One region of the Klenkia sesuvii genome, then DNA from elsewhere that is predicted to be linked to it. Evidence: predicted binding sites of a transcription regulator. Region 1 holds the regulator's gene; the other holds the start of a gene.

The links. The regulator LexA, encoded in region 1, represses DNA repair genes until DNA is damaged. The targets are predictions, from matches to a motif close to TCGAACANNTGTTCGA.
Region 2: the regulator LexA is predicted to act here: its motif matches at 3,797-3,812, upstream of TEK04_RS01280 (HNH endonuclease signature motif containing protein).

Annotation. Positions count from the first base shown of each region.
Region 1 is NZ_JBAPLU010000012.1:67,923-73,482, reverse strand. It holds gene TEK04_RS13080 (MFS transporter) at 1-243, opposite strand, end outside; gene hflX (GTPase HflX) at 455-1,954, shown strand; gene TEK04_RS13070 (phosphatase PAP2 family protein) at 2,035-2,751, shown strand; gene TEK04_RS13065 (hypothetical protein) at 2,723-3,838, shown strand; gene lexA (transcriptional repressor LexA) at 3,861-4,673, opposite strand; gene TEK04_RS13055 (LysM peptidoglycan-binding domain-containing protein) at 5,192-5,530, shown strand.
Region 2 is NZ_JBAPLU010000001.1:251,538-257,097, reverse strand. It holds gene TEK04_RS01295 (hypothetical protein) at 1-282, opposite strand, end outside; gene TEK04_RS01290 (MBL fold metallo-hydrolase) at 335-1,204, shown strand; gene TEK04_RS01285 (transglutaminase-like domain-containing protein) at 1,201-1,809, shown strand; gene TEK04_RS01280 (HNH endonuclease signature motif containing protein) at 1,884-3,779, opposite strand; gene TEK04_RS01275 (hypothetical protein) at 3,966-4,184, shown strand; gene TEK04_RS01270 (class I adenylate-forming enzyme family protein) at 4,204-5,514, shown strand; gene TEK04_RS01265 (GMC family oxidoreductase) at 5,511-5,560, shown strand, end outside.

The DNA.
Region 1 (5,560 bases):
GTCGGCCCGCACCAGGACGCGCTGTCGCCGCCAGCGGTCCACCCAGGCCCCCGCCGGCAGGGCCACGAGCAGGAAGGCGGCGGTCTCCAGTGCCGTCAGGACACCCATCTCCAGCGGCGTCGCGGCCAGCACGGCGACCGCGACGACGGGCAGGGCGACCCCCACGACCTGGGTGCCGACGTGGCTGGCGGTCTCGGCCACCCACAGCTGCCGGAAGTCGTGGTGCCGCCAGAGGCTGGTCATGGCGGGCAGCCTGGACCCGGTGCTCGGGAGGGGCAATTCCTTTGGTCCCCGGGCGTGCCGCGCGCCGGGCGCGGCGCGGCGCGGCGCGGACGGGGAACGGTGGTCGGTCCACCTCGGGTCCACCCGCAGGAATGAGCGGGGGCCCTGTGCCGGTTGTGCAGGGAGGAATCAAGGTGCTCCCCACCGCGGGGGCGTGTCACGCTGGGAGACGATGACCACAGCACAGAACCGGGCCGTTCTCGAGGACGCCGCCGCACGCGCCGCCAAGGCCGCCGTGCCCACCGCCGTCCCGACCGATCCCCGCCCCGCGCCGCGCGGGCAGTGGGACGCCCCGGACGACACCACCGGCAGCTACGCCCTCGAGGAGCGCGGCGCGCTCCGGCGGGTGGCCGGGTTGTCGACCGAACTGGACGACGTCACCGAGGTCGAGTACCGCCAGCTGCGCCTGGAGCGCGTCGTGCTGGTCGGAGTCTGGACCGAGGGGACGGCGGCCGACGCCGACCGTTCGCTGGCCGAGCTCGCCGCCCTGGCCGAGACCGCCGGGTCGCAGGTGCTCGAGGCGGTGAGCCAGCGCCGCGACAAGCCCGACGCGGGCACCTACGTGGGCTCGGGCAAGGCCGCCGAGATCCGCGAGGTCGTGGCCGCGACCGGCGCGGACACTGTCATCTGCGACGGCGAGCTCACCCCCGGCCAGCTCAACCAGCTGGAGAAGATCCTCAAGGTCAAGGTGGTCGACCGCACCGCCCTGATCCTGGACATCTTCGCCCAGCACGCCTCGTCCCGGGAGGGCAAGGCGCAGGTCGAGCTCGCCCAGATGCAGTACATGCTGCCGCGGCTGCGCGGCTGGGGTGAGTCGCTGTCCCGGCAGGCCGGTGGCCGCGTCGCCGGCGGTGGGGGCATCGGCACCCGCGGCCCGGGTGAGACCAAGATCGAGACCGACCGTCGGCGGATCCGCGCCCGGGTGAGCAAACTGCGCCGCGAGATCGCCGGGATGGCCACCGCCCGGGCCACCCAGCGGTCGGGGCGGGACCGCAACAAGGTGCCCTCGGTCGCCATCGCCGGTTACACCAACGCCGGCAAGTCCAGCCTGCTGAACCGGCTCACCGACGCCGGCGTGCTGGTGCAGGACGCGCTGTTCGCCACCCTGGACCCCACGGTGCGTCGGGCGCAGACCCCCGACGGCCGGGACTACACGCTCACCGACACCGTCGGCTTCGTCCGCCACCTGCCCCACCAGCTGGTCGACGCGTTCCGGTCGACCCTGGAGGAGGTGGCGGCCGCCGACCTGCTGGTGCACGTCGTCGACGGCTCCGACCCCGACCCGCTCGGCCAGATCGACGCCGTGCACGTGGTGCTGTCGGAGATCGACGCGGCCGCGGTGCCCGAGCTGGTCGTGGTGAACAAGGTCGACGCGATGGCGCCCGACGACGTCCTGGCGCTCCGCCAGGCGCTGCCGGGGGCCCAGTGGGTCTCGGCGGCCACCGGTGAGGGCGTGGCCGAGCTGCGGGAGGTCATCGCCGGGCGCCTGCCGCACCCCGACGTCGACGTCGACGTGCTCGTGCCCTTCGACCGGGGCGACCTGGTCTCCCGGGTGCACGCCGACGGCGAGGTGCTCAGCGAGGAGTTCTGCGCCGAGGGCACCCGGCTGCACGCCCGGGTGGACGGCGCCCTGGCCGCCGCGCTCGGTGAGTTCGGCGCCGCCCGGTCCTGAGGTGCGGTCCCCGCCGTCCCACCGGACCCGGCGCTCAGCGAGGTCACGGGGAGGTCACGGCCGGGCGGTACCGTGACGGCGTGAGCACCCCGAGGGCCGAGGCGCCCGCTCGGCGCGCACCCGCGGTCATCGGTCCCGGCCGGCCGGCGTGGTGGGCCGTCGGCCTCGGCGTGCTGGTCACGGTGCTGGTCACCGTCGACCTGCTCGGCCGGGGCGCGCTGGAGCGGATGGACCTGCGCGTGTCGGAGGTGGTCAGCGACTGGGGCCTGCGCGACTCCGCCGCCTACTGGCCGGTCTGGGTGCTCACCCAGGCCGGCGGTCGGGTCACCATCCTCGTGGTGCTGGCCGGGTTGGTGGGGTGGATCGCGGTGCGCCGGCGGAGCCTGCTGCCCCTGGTGCGGGTGCTGGTGGCCCTCGTGTTGCTGACCGCGGTCGTCTACGGGTTCAAGTACGGCACGGGCCGCACCGCGCCCGCCTACCCGGGGTCCTTCTTCCACCGCGACGGCGCGTCCTACCCCTCCGGGCACGTGGCCAACGCCGTGCTGATGTGGGGTGTGGCGCGCTGGCAGGCGGTCGACTTCGCGTTGCCGGCGGCGGCGCAGCGCGCGTTCTGGCTGCTCGCCGTGGTCGGCCCGGGTGTGACGGGTGTGGCCATGGTGGCGCTGAACTTCCACTGGGTCACCGATGCACTCGTGGGAGCTGCCGTGGGCATGGTCCTGCTGGGCGTGGTGCATGCACTCGACGCAACCGTGCTGTCACGCTTCGTACGTGCTCCTCGACGGCGAACCGCTGCCTGAGGCCACGGCCCGGCGGTCGTGGCCCCGGTCGGTGCTGACCGCGGCCGCGCTCAGCGCCGCCGTCCTGGCCGGGCCGTTCCTGCCGGGTTCGTTCCTCGCCGCCGGGTCCCCGGGACCCGAGGTGCAGACGGCGGCCGCCGAGGAGACGGTCCTGTTCGGCGACCCCACCGACGTCTGCTCGGTGACCGACGCCCGGTTGCCGGAGATGTCGGGTCTGGCGGTCGCCGGGTCGACCACCCTCGCGATGAACGACGGCGGGGACTCGGTGGTGGTGCACGAGCTCGACGGCGCGTGCGCGGTGGTGGGCGAGCGGACCGCCGCGGTCGACCCCTACGACCCCGAGGACCTCGCGCTGGGAGCCGACGGCACGGTGTGGGTGGCCGACACGGGGGACAACCGTCTGGGCCGGACCACCGTGGCCCTCATCGCCCTGCGCCCCGACGGCAGCTCGCCGGTGTACCGCCTGACCTACCCGGACGGCCCGCACGACGCGGAGGCACTGCTGCTGGCCCCGGACGGCACGCCCTACCTGGTGACCAAGGAGGTGCTCGGCGCCAGCGCCGTCTACCGCCCCGCCCAGGCGCTGGACGCCGAGGCGGCCGTGCCGATGGAGAAGGTGGCCGACCTGTCCTTCACCCTGACCGGCACCCCCGGCGGGCCGGTCGGTCGGGCGGGGCAGCTCATGGTCACCGGTGGCGCCGTCAGCCCCGACGGCGCCCTGCTGGCGCTGCGGACCTACACCGACGCGTACGTGTGGTCGATGGCCGGGTCCGACGTCGTCGGCGCGCTGGCCGCACCGCCGGTGCGGGTGGCTCTGCCCGAGGCCCCCCAGGGCGAGGCGATCGCGTTCGCCGCCGACGGGCGCAGCCTGCTGGTGACCGGCGAGGGTCTCCCGGCCGCACTGACCCTGCTGCCGGCCGTGGGGGCGTTGTCCCCGGCCGCGGCGACGGCAGGGACCGACCCGGCCGTCGCCGGCACGGCGACCGACCCGGCCCGGCCCCGCCTGTCGCCGTGGACCGCCGGGGCGATCGCCGTGGTCGCCGCGGCCGTGCTGGTCGCCGGCGTGGGCCGACTCCGCCGGCGCTGACGGAGGCCGACCCGGCGCCGGGTCAGACCCGGCGCAGGACCGTGACGACGCGGCCGAGCACCGTGGCGTCGTCACCGGGGATGGGCTCGAAGGCAGGGTTGTGCGGCAGCAACCACACGTGCCCGTCCCGCCTCTTGTAGGTCTTGACGGTGGCCTCGCCGTCGATCATGGCCGCGACGATCTCGCCGTTCTCCGCGGTCGCCTGCTGGCGGACGACGACCCAGTCGCCGTCGCAGATCGCGGCGTCGACCATGGACTCACCGGTCACCTTGAGCATGAACAGCGTGCCCTCGCCCACCAGCTCCCGCGGGAGCGGGAAGACCTCCTCGACCGCCTGCTCGGCGAGCACGGGCCCACCAGCGGCGATGCGGCCCACGAGCGGCACGTAGGTCGGTGCGGGGACGCGGGGGTCGTCGACGCCCGAACCCGCCCCGGTGGCCGCCAGGCCCGCGCCGGAGGGGTCGGCCTCGGGGTGGTCGCCGGGCAGCCGGACGTCGAGCGCGCGGGGCCGGTTGGGGTCGCGGCGCAACCAGCCCTTCTTCTGCAGCACCGACAGCTGGTGGGCGACCGAGGAGGCCGAGGACAGCCCGACGGCCTCGCCGATCTCGCGCACGCTCGGCGGGTAGCCGCGACGCTCCACCGAGTCGCGGATGACCTCCAGCACGCGTCGCTGGCGCTGCGTGAGGCCGTCGCCGGCCTCCCCGCGCTCGGGGAACTCGCGCACCGAGCCGCGGTCGGCCTCGGCCGTGCCGGACGTCGAGGACGTGCCCGCCCTCGACCGCGCGGTGCGCTTGCCGGTGCTCGTCCCGCCGGGGGTGTCTCCCGAGCTGGCCACGTGTCCTCCTCGTCGGTCGCGGTGGCGCGACCGTGCTGTGCGGTCGACCGGCTGCGGTCCGGGGACCGGTGGGCCGACCAGGTCGATCGAGCGGTGGATCGATCAGGGGTTGATCAGTACGCACCGTAACGCCTCGCGGCCGCCAGTTCAAACACGTGTTCGAAGTTCCACCCGTGTCATCTCGATTTTGTCGGAGGGGTGCGGTAGACATCGGACAGACGTTCGATCGAACAGCCGTTCGAGCGTGCCGGGCCCCGCGTGGGGGTCCGGACGAGCGACAGGAGTGACCCACCATGGCCGGTACCGCGCCCCACCTGCACACCGTCCCTGCCCCTACCCCTGCCCCTGCCCCTGCCCCTGCCCCCGCTCCTGCCCCGGCGCCCGCCGCCGTCCGGCGCCGGGGCAACCACCCCGCCGGTCGCGCGCTGGTGGCGGCGTCGACGGTCCCGGCGGGTGGGGCAACCAAGCTCCCGCTGCGTCCGGGGTCGGCTGACGTCGTCGGACTGCGACCGAGGCCGGTGGCCCGACCGCGCATCGCACAGCCGCCGCAGCGCGCCGCGCAGGCGCCGGTGCGGTTGACCCGCCGCGGCCGGCGGGTGCTGGCCGGGCTCGGGGTCGGCGCCGTCGTGGCCGTGTCCGCGGTCGTCGGGTCCGCGGTGCTGGGGTCGGCCGACGAGCCGGCGCTCGAGCTGGCCGGGCGGTCCAGCGTCGTGGTGCACAGCGGCGACACCCTGTGGTCGATCGCCCAGTCGATCGCGCCCGACGTCGACCCGCGCGCGGTGGTCGACGCCCTGCAGGAGGTCAACGGGCTCACCGATGCCTCGCTGGTGCCGGGCCAGGTGCTGCTGCTGCCGTGACCCCGCAGCGACGCCGCCGAGCGCGCCGGC
Region 2 (5,560 bases), on a different contig from region 1:
GATGGCGTCGACCACCTGCGGGAGGATGGTGACCAGGCCCTCGGGGCCGGCGGCGTCGAGCTCGTCGTCGAACCCGTCGAGGCTCTGCTCGGCCTCGGTGCAGAACGTCGCGGTCTGGTCGTCGCCCGCCCCCGTGCTGGTCTCCGCCGAGCTCGAGCTGGTCTGCTCGGCCGAGGTGCCCGCGCTCGTCGCCGCCGCGGAGTCGTCGTCGGAGCCGCCGCAGGCGGCGAGGCCCAGCAGGGCCGTGGCGGACAGGGCGGCCAGTGCCGGTCGCATGCGCATGGCGACGACGCTAGCGGGGGTGGGCGATCCGCGCCCGGCTACGGTCGTCGGCGTGGACGCCCCGGTCGACCCCCGCCGCAGCTGGTCGTTGCCTGCGCCGGGCGAGCTGGCCCGCACCGCCGAGCCCGAGCCGCTGGTGACCCGGGTGCTGGCGCCCAACCCGTCGCCGATGACCCTCGACGGCACCAACACCTACGTGGTCGGCGCGCCGGGCAGCGGCCAGGTCGTCGTGGTCGACCCCGGGCCCGACGACCCCGCGCACCTGGCCGCGGTGGCCGAGGTGCTGGCCGCCCGCGACGCCGAGGTCGTCGGTGTGCTGGTCACCCACCACCACGGCGACCACGCCGAGGCGGCCCTGCCCTGGGCCGCTCGCTTCGGCGTGCCGGTGGCGGCGGGCAGTCGTGAGGTCACCGGGCCTGGGGGGCGGGTGCTCGAGGACGGGGACACGGTCGCCCTCGCGGGGACGACGCTGTCGGTGGTCGCGACGCCCGGTCACACCCGGGACCACCTGGCCTTCCGCACCGAGACCGGGTCGGTGCTGGTGGGGGACCACGTGCTGGGGCGCGGCACGTCGGTGGTGACGCACCCCGAGGGCGACGTGCTGGCCTACCTGGACTCGCTGCGGCGGGTGCACCGGCTGGGGCCGGCGGCGCTGTACTGCGGGCACGGGCCCGAGCTGACCGAGGACGTCGGCGCCGTGCTCGAGTTCTACGCCGCGCACCGCGCCCACCGGGAGTGGCAGCTGCTCGACGCCCTGCTCTCGGGTGCGCGGACCGTGGCCGAGCTGGTGGCGCACGTCTACGCCGAGGTGCCGCGGGCGGTGTGGCCGGCGGCCGAGCAGTCGACCCGGGCCACGCTGGCCAAGCTGTCGGCGACCGGCCAGGTGGTGCGCGGGGCCGGTGACAGCTGGCGGGTGGCGTGACCACGGACCTCCGCACCGCCCCGCCCGGGTTCCTGGCCGCGGACGACGTCGTCGACCTCGGGCACCCGGCGGTGCAGGCCGTGCGCTGGTCCTTGGCGCACGACCGTCCCGACGACGTCACCTACGCCCGCAGGGCCTTCGAGCACGTGCGTGATCGGGTCGACCACTCCTACGACGTGGCCGACCCGCGGGTGACGGTGCGCGCTTCGGAGGTGGCCGAGGCCGGTGTCGGGCTCTGCTACGCGCAGTCGCACCTGCTCGTCGCCCTGCTGCGGGCGCACGGGGTGCCGGCCGGTCTCTGCTACCAGCGGCTGGCCGCCCCCAGCGGCGGCCACGTCGTGCACGGGCTGGTCGCGGTGTCGGTGGCCGGTCGCTGGCACCGGCTCGACCCGCGGGGGACCGACGTGGCGTTCGACCTGGTCCGGGAAGCACTCGTGTACACCCCGGACCCCGCCCGGGGCGAGCGCGACGTCGTCGGGGTGTTCACGTCGCCCCCGGAGGAGGTGCTCTCCCCGCTGCGTGGTGTGGACGACGTGCTCCGCGCCGGGTTGGCCACCGACCTGCCCGACCGACCGGGCTCCGCGGGCGAGTCGGACGTCCCCTGAGGCGAGCCGCTGACCACCGGGCCAGCTGGTCCGCAGCAGCTCGAGGGCACGCAGGTGGCGCGAGCGGGTGGGCGTCAGAACGGCGGCGGGTCCTGGTCGTCGTCCGGTGCGTCGGTGGTGGGCCAGAGGGGGAGGCCTGCGGCGGCGCGGGCGAGGGCGGCGTCGAGGTCGGCGTCGATCTGTGCGGCGAGGCGGGCGCGTTCGGCGGCAGCTGCTCGTCGGGTGGCGCGTTCGGCTGGGGTGGGGGTGCGGTAGCGCTTCGGGATGGGGCCGAGCAGCTCGATGACGTGGTCGACCTCGGTGCCGACGTGTGCTTCGGCCAGGGTGGTTGGTCGGGTGGTGCGGGTTGGGCCACCGGGTGGGGTGACGTGGAGGGTGCCGTCGGGGTCCATGGCGAAGTGCCAGCCTTCGGCGTGGGTCTTGAGGCGGTGGTGGTGGCGGCACAGGCAGACCAGGTTGGTGATGCAGGTGGGTCCGCCGTGGTGGGGGTCGTGGTGGTCGTAGGGGATGACGTGGTCGAGGTCGGCGTACTCGGCGGGGCGGTGGCAGCCGGGGAAGCGGCAGTGCTGGTCGCGGGCCTTGATGAAGCGGATCTGGGCGGGGGTGGGGGTGTAGCGGTCGATGGCGGGTGGTGGGCCCAGGCCGGTGCCGCGGCGGAGGGCGGCGCGGGCTTCGGTGAGGGTGGTGAGGGCGCGCAGTCGGCCGGTGGCGTCGACGATCTGGAACCAGACGTTGCCCGTGAGCTGGCCGCCGCCCGTGCGGCCGGGGGTTCCGGTGCGGAGGAGGGCGTCGACGCGGGCGAGGAGGTCGGCGACGGCGACGGGGGACACCGGTAGCCCACCGATGGCGCCCACGCCCGACCCGCAGACCCTGAGGTCGTCGGGGTCGTCGGGGTCGTCGGGGTCGCGTGTGCCCGGGTCTTCGCTGCTGGCCGCGGTCGGCGTCGGTGCGGTGCCGAGGGGGCCTTCGTGGTCGAGGTCGGCGAGGTCGGCGCGCAGGTTGAGGTTCCAGCGGGCGGCGGCGACGTCGTCGGGGAGGGCCTGCCAGGGGCGGGTGATGAGCTGGTGGTGGGCGTGGGTGCGCAGGACGCCGATGGGGCGGCGGTCGCCGTTGCGTTTCATGGTGGCGGCCATGGCGTCGATGACGGTCTGCATCTGGGCGGCGTGGTCGGCGTCGAGGTGGTCGCTGCGGAAGGTGGCCAGGCCGTCGCCGGTGCCCACCGTGGTGGTGTTCTGCTTGGCTCGGCGGCGTTCGGCGCGGCGCTCGGCTTCGGCGGGGTCGGCGGCGATGAGCACGCCGGCGACGCGGTCGGCCAGAGGTGTGGGGCCGATGCCCTCAGCGATCCAGGCCAGGCCTTGGTGGGCGGCGTGGTCGACGACGTCGTCGGGCAGGGCGCCGCCGGCGGAGTGCTTGCGGTGGGCGAGGGTGTCGACCAGCACGGTGGCGCGGCGGACGTCGATGCGGCCTTCGGCCAGGGCGGCCCAGACCTGGGGGAGCTGGTCGACCAGGGCGCGTTGCTTGCCCACCAGGGTGGCTGCCGAGCTGGTGGCGATGCCCAGCACGACGGCGACTTCGTCGGCGACCCAGTCATCGGCGGCCCTGTCATCGGCGGGCCTGTCGTCGGCATGGTCGGCGGCGCCGGGGAGTGCGGTGGTGCCGGGTTGGAGGGCGGCCAGGCGGGTGATGGCGGCGGCCTGCAGGGCGTGCAGTTCGGCCTGGGCCTCGGCGACGTCGCGCAGCACGGCGTGGATGCCGGCGCGGTCGGCGTGGTCGACCAGCAGCTCGGAGAGCCGGGTCGGGCGGTGGATCGCCTCGTCGGGGTAGCCAGCGGCGACCTGGGCCAGGCGTTCTGCTTCCAGGACGGCGGCGCGGGCGGCGGCGGAGGCGTAGACCTCGACCTGGCCGATGCCCAGGGTGAGGCCGAACCGGCTGCCGACCACCATGCCCACCACCGTGCCGTCCACCGTCATCACCCCCTCCACGCTACTCGAACACCTGTACGAACAATACCGCGCCGAGACGACGCGAGCAAGAGGTATCCGCAGCTCAGCGGCGTGTCCACAGGCTCGCGGAGGGCGCGGCGAAGAGTGTCGGTGGGTGGGTGCACCATGGCGCGCGGAGCGGGCTGCGGGTGGGCCCACGTGCCACACTCGGGCATGGTGTTCTGGGTCTGCGTCGCCGGCGTCCTCCTCGCGCTGCTCGCGGTGAGCTGGTGGATGGACCGCGCGGTCCGGCGCCGCGGGTCGGCGGTGACCCACTCGGCCGACATCTGGTTCCAGGCCCGCGAGAGCCGGCGGGACGCCGAGATCCTGGGCAACCCGCTGAACCAGGACGTGTCGTGGAGCAGCTGGAGCCGGCGCAGCAATCGTCGGTAGGGCGTGCCACGCTGCCGGGGTGAGCGTGCACAGCGAGGTGCCGGTCGTCCGGGCCGCCGACAGCGAAGCCGACCAGCGGCGCGTGGCCGGGGCCCTGGCCGCCCGCGGCATCGGTCGGGGGGAGCGGGTCGTGGTGTCGGCCGCGGCGTCGCCGGCGCTGCTGGCCGCCGTCCTCGGGGCGCTGCGCAGCGGCGTCGTCCCCGTCGTGCTCGACCCCGCGCTGCCGGCCGCCGAGCGGGCCGAGCTCGTCGCCGACGCCGATCCCGCGCTCGACCTGGGGGACGACCCGGCCCAGCTGCTGGGTGAGGCGATGGCCGAGCTGACGCCGTTCCCGCTGGCCCGGCCGATGCACTACACGTCGGGCACCACCGGGCGCCGCAAGGGCGTGTGGTCCGGTGTCCTCGCCGACGACGACGCGCGGGCGCTGGCCGGCGAGGAGATCGAGCTCTGGGGGTTCGGGCCGGCCGACCGGCACCTCGTCCTCTCCCCGCTGCACCACTCCGCGCCGCTGCGGTTCGCCACCCACACGCTGCTGGCCGGGGGAGAGGTGCTGCTGCCCGGTCCGTTCGACGCCGCCCGGGCCGCCCGGGTCATCACCGAGCTGCGCCCGACCACGACGTTCTGCGTGCCCACCCACCTGCAACGACTGCTGCGCGAGGACGTCGACTGGTCCAGCTTCCGCGTGCTGGCCCACGCCGGCGCCCCCTGCCCCGAGCCCACCAAGCGCGCTGTGGTCGCCGCGCTGCCGGCGGGCGCCGTCCACGAGTTCTACGGCTCGACCGAGGCGCAGTTCACCGTCTGCACCACCGACGACTGGCTGGCCCACCCCGGCAGCGTGGGTCGCGCCCGCCCGGGCCGCACCCTCACCACCGACGGGCGAGGGCAGCTGTGGTGCGCGGTGCCGCCGTGGGCCCGGTTCGAGTACTGGCGCGCGCCCGACAAGACGGCGCAGGCGTGGGACGGCGACCGCGTGACCGTCGGCGACCTCGGTCGGGTCGACGCCGACGGCACCGTCTGGCTCGACGGGCGCCGCGAGGACCTGGTGATCTCCGGCGGGGTCAACGTCTACCCGGCCGAGGTGGAGGCCGCCCTCGACGCCCACCCCGGCGTCGTCGAGTCCGCCGTCTTCGGTGTCCCCGACGACGAGTGGGGCCAGCGCGTGGTCGCCGCCTACGTGGGGACGGCGACCCCCGACGACCTGGCCGCCTGGGCGCGCGAGCACCTCTCCCCGGCCAAGCGGCCCAAGTCCGCCCACCCCCTCGACGAGCTGCCGCGCACGTCCACCGGCAAGGTCCGCCGGCTCGACCTGCCGGGTGTCCTGGGCCTGTGAGCAGCTACGACGTCCTCGTCGTCGGCGCGGGGTCGGCCGGGTGCGC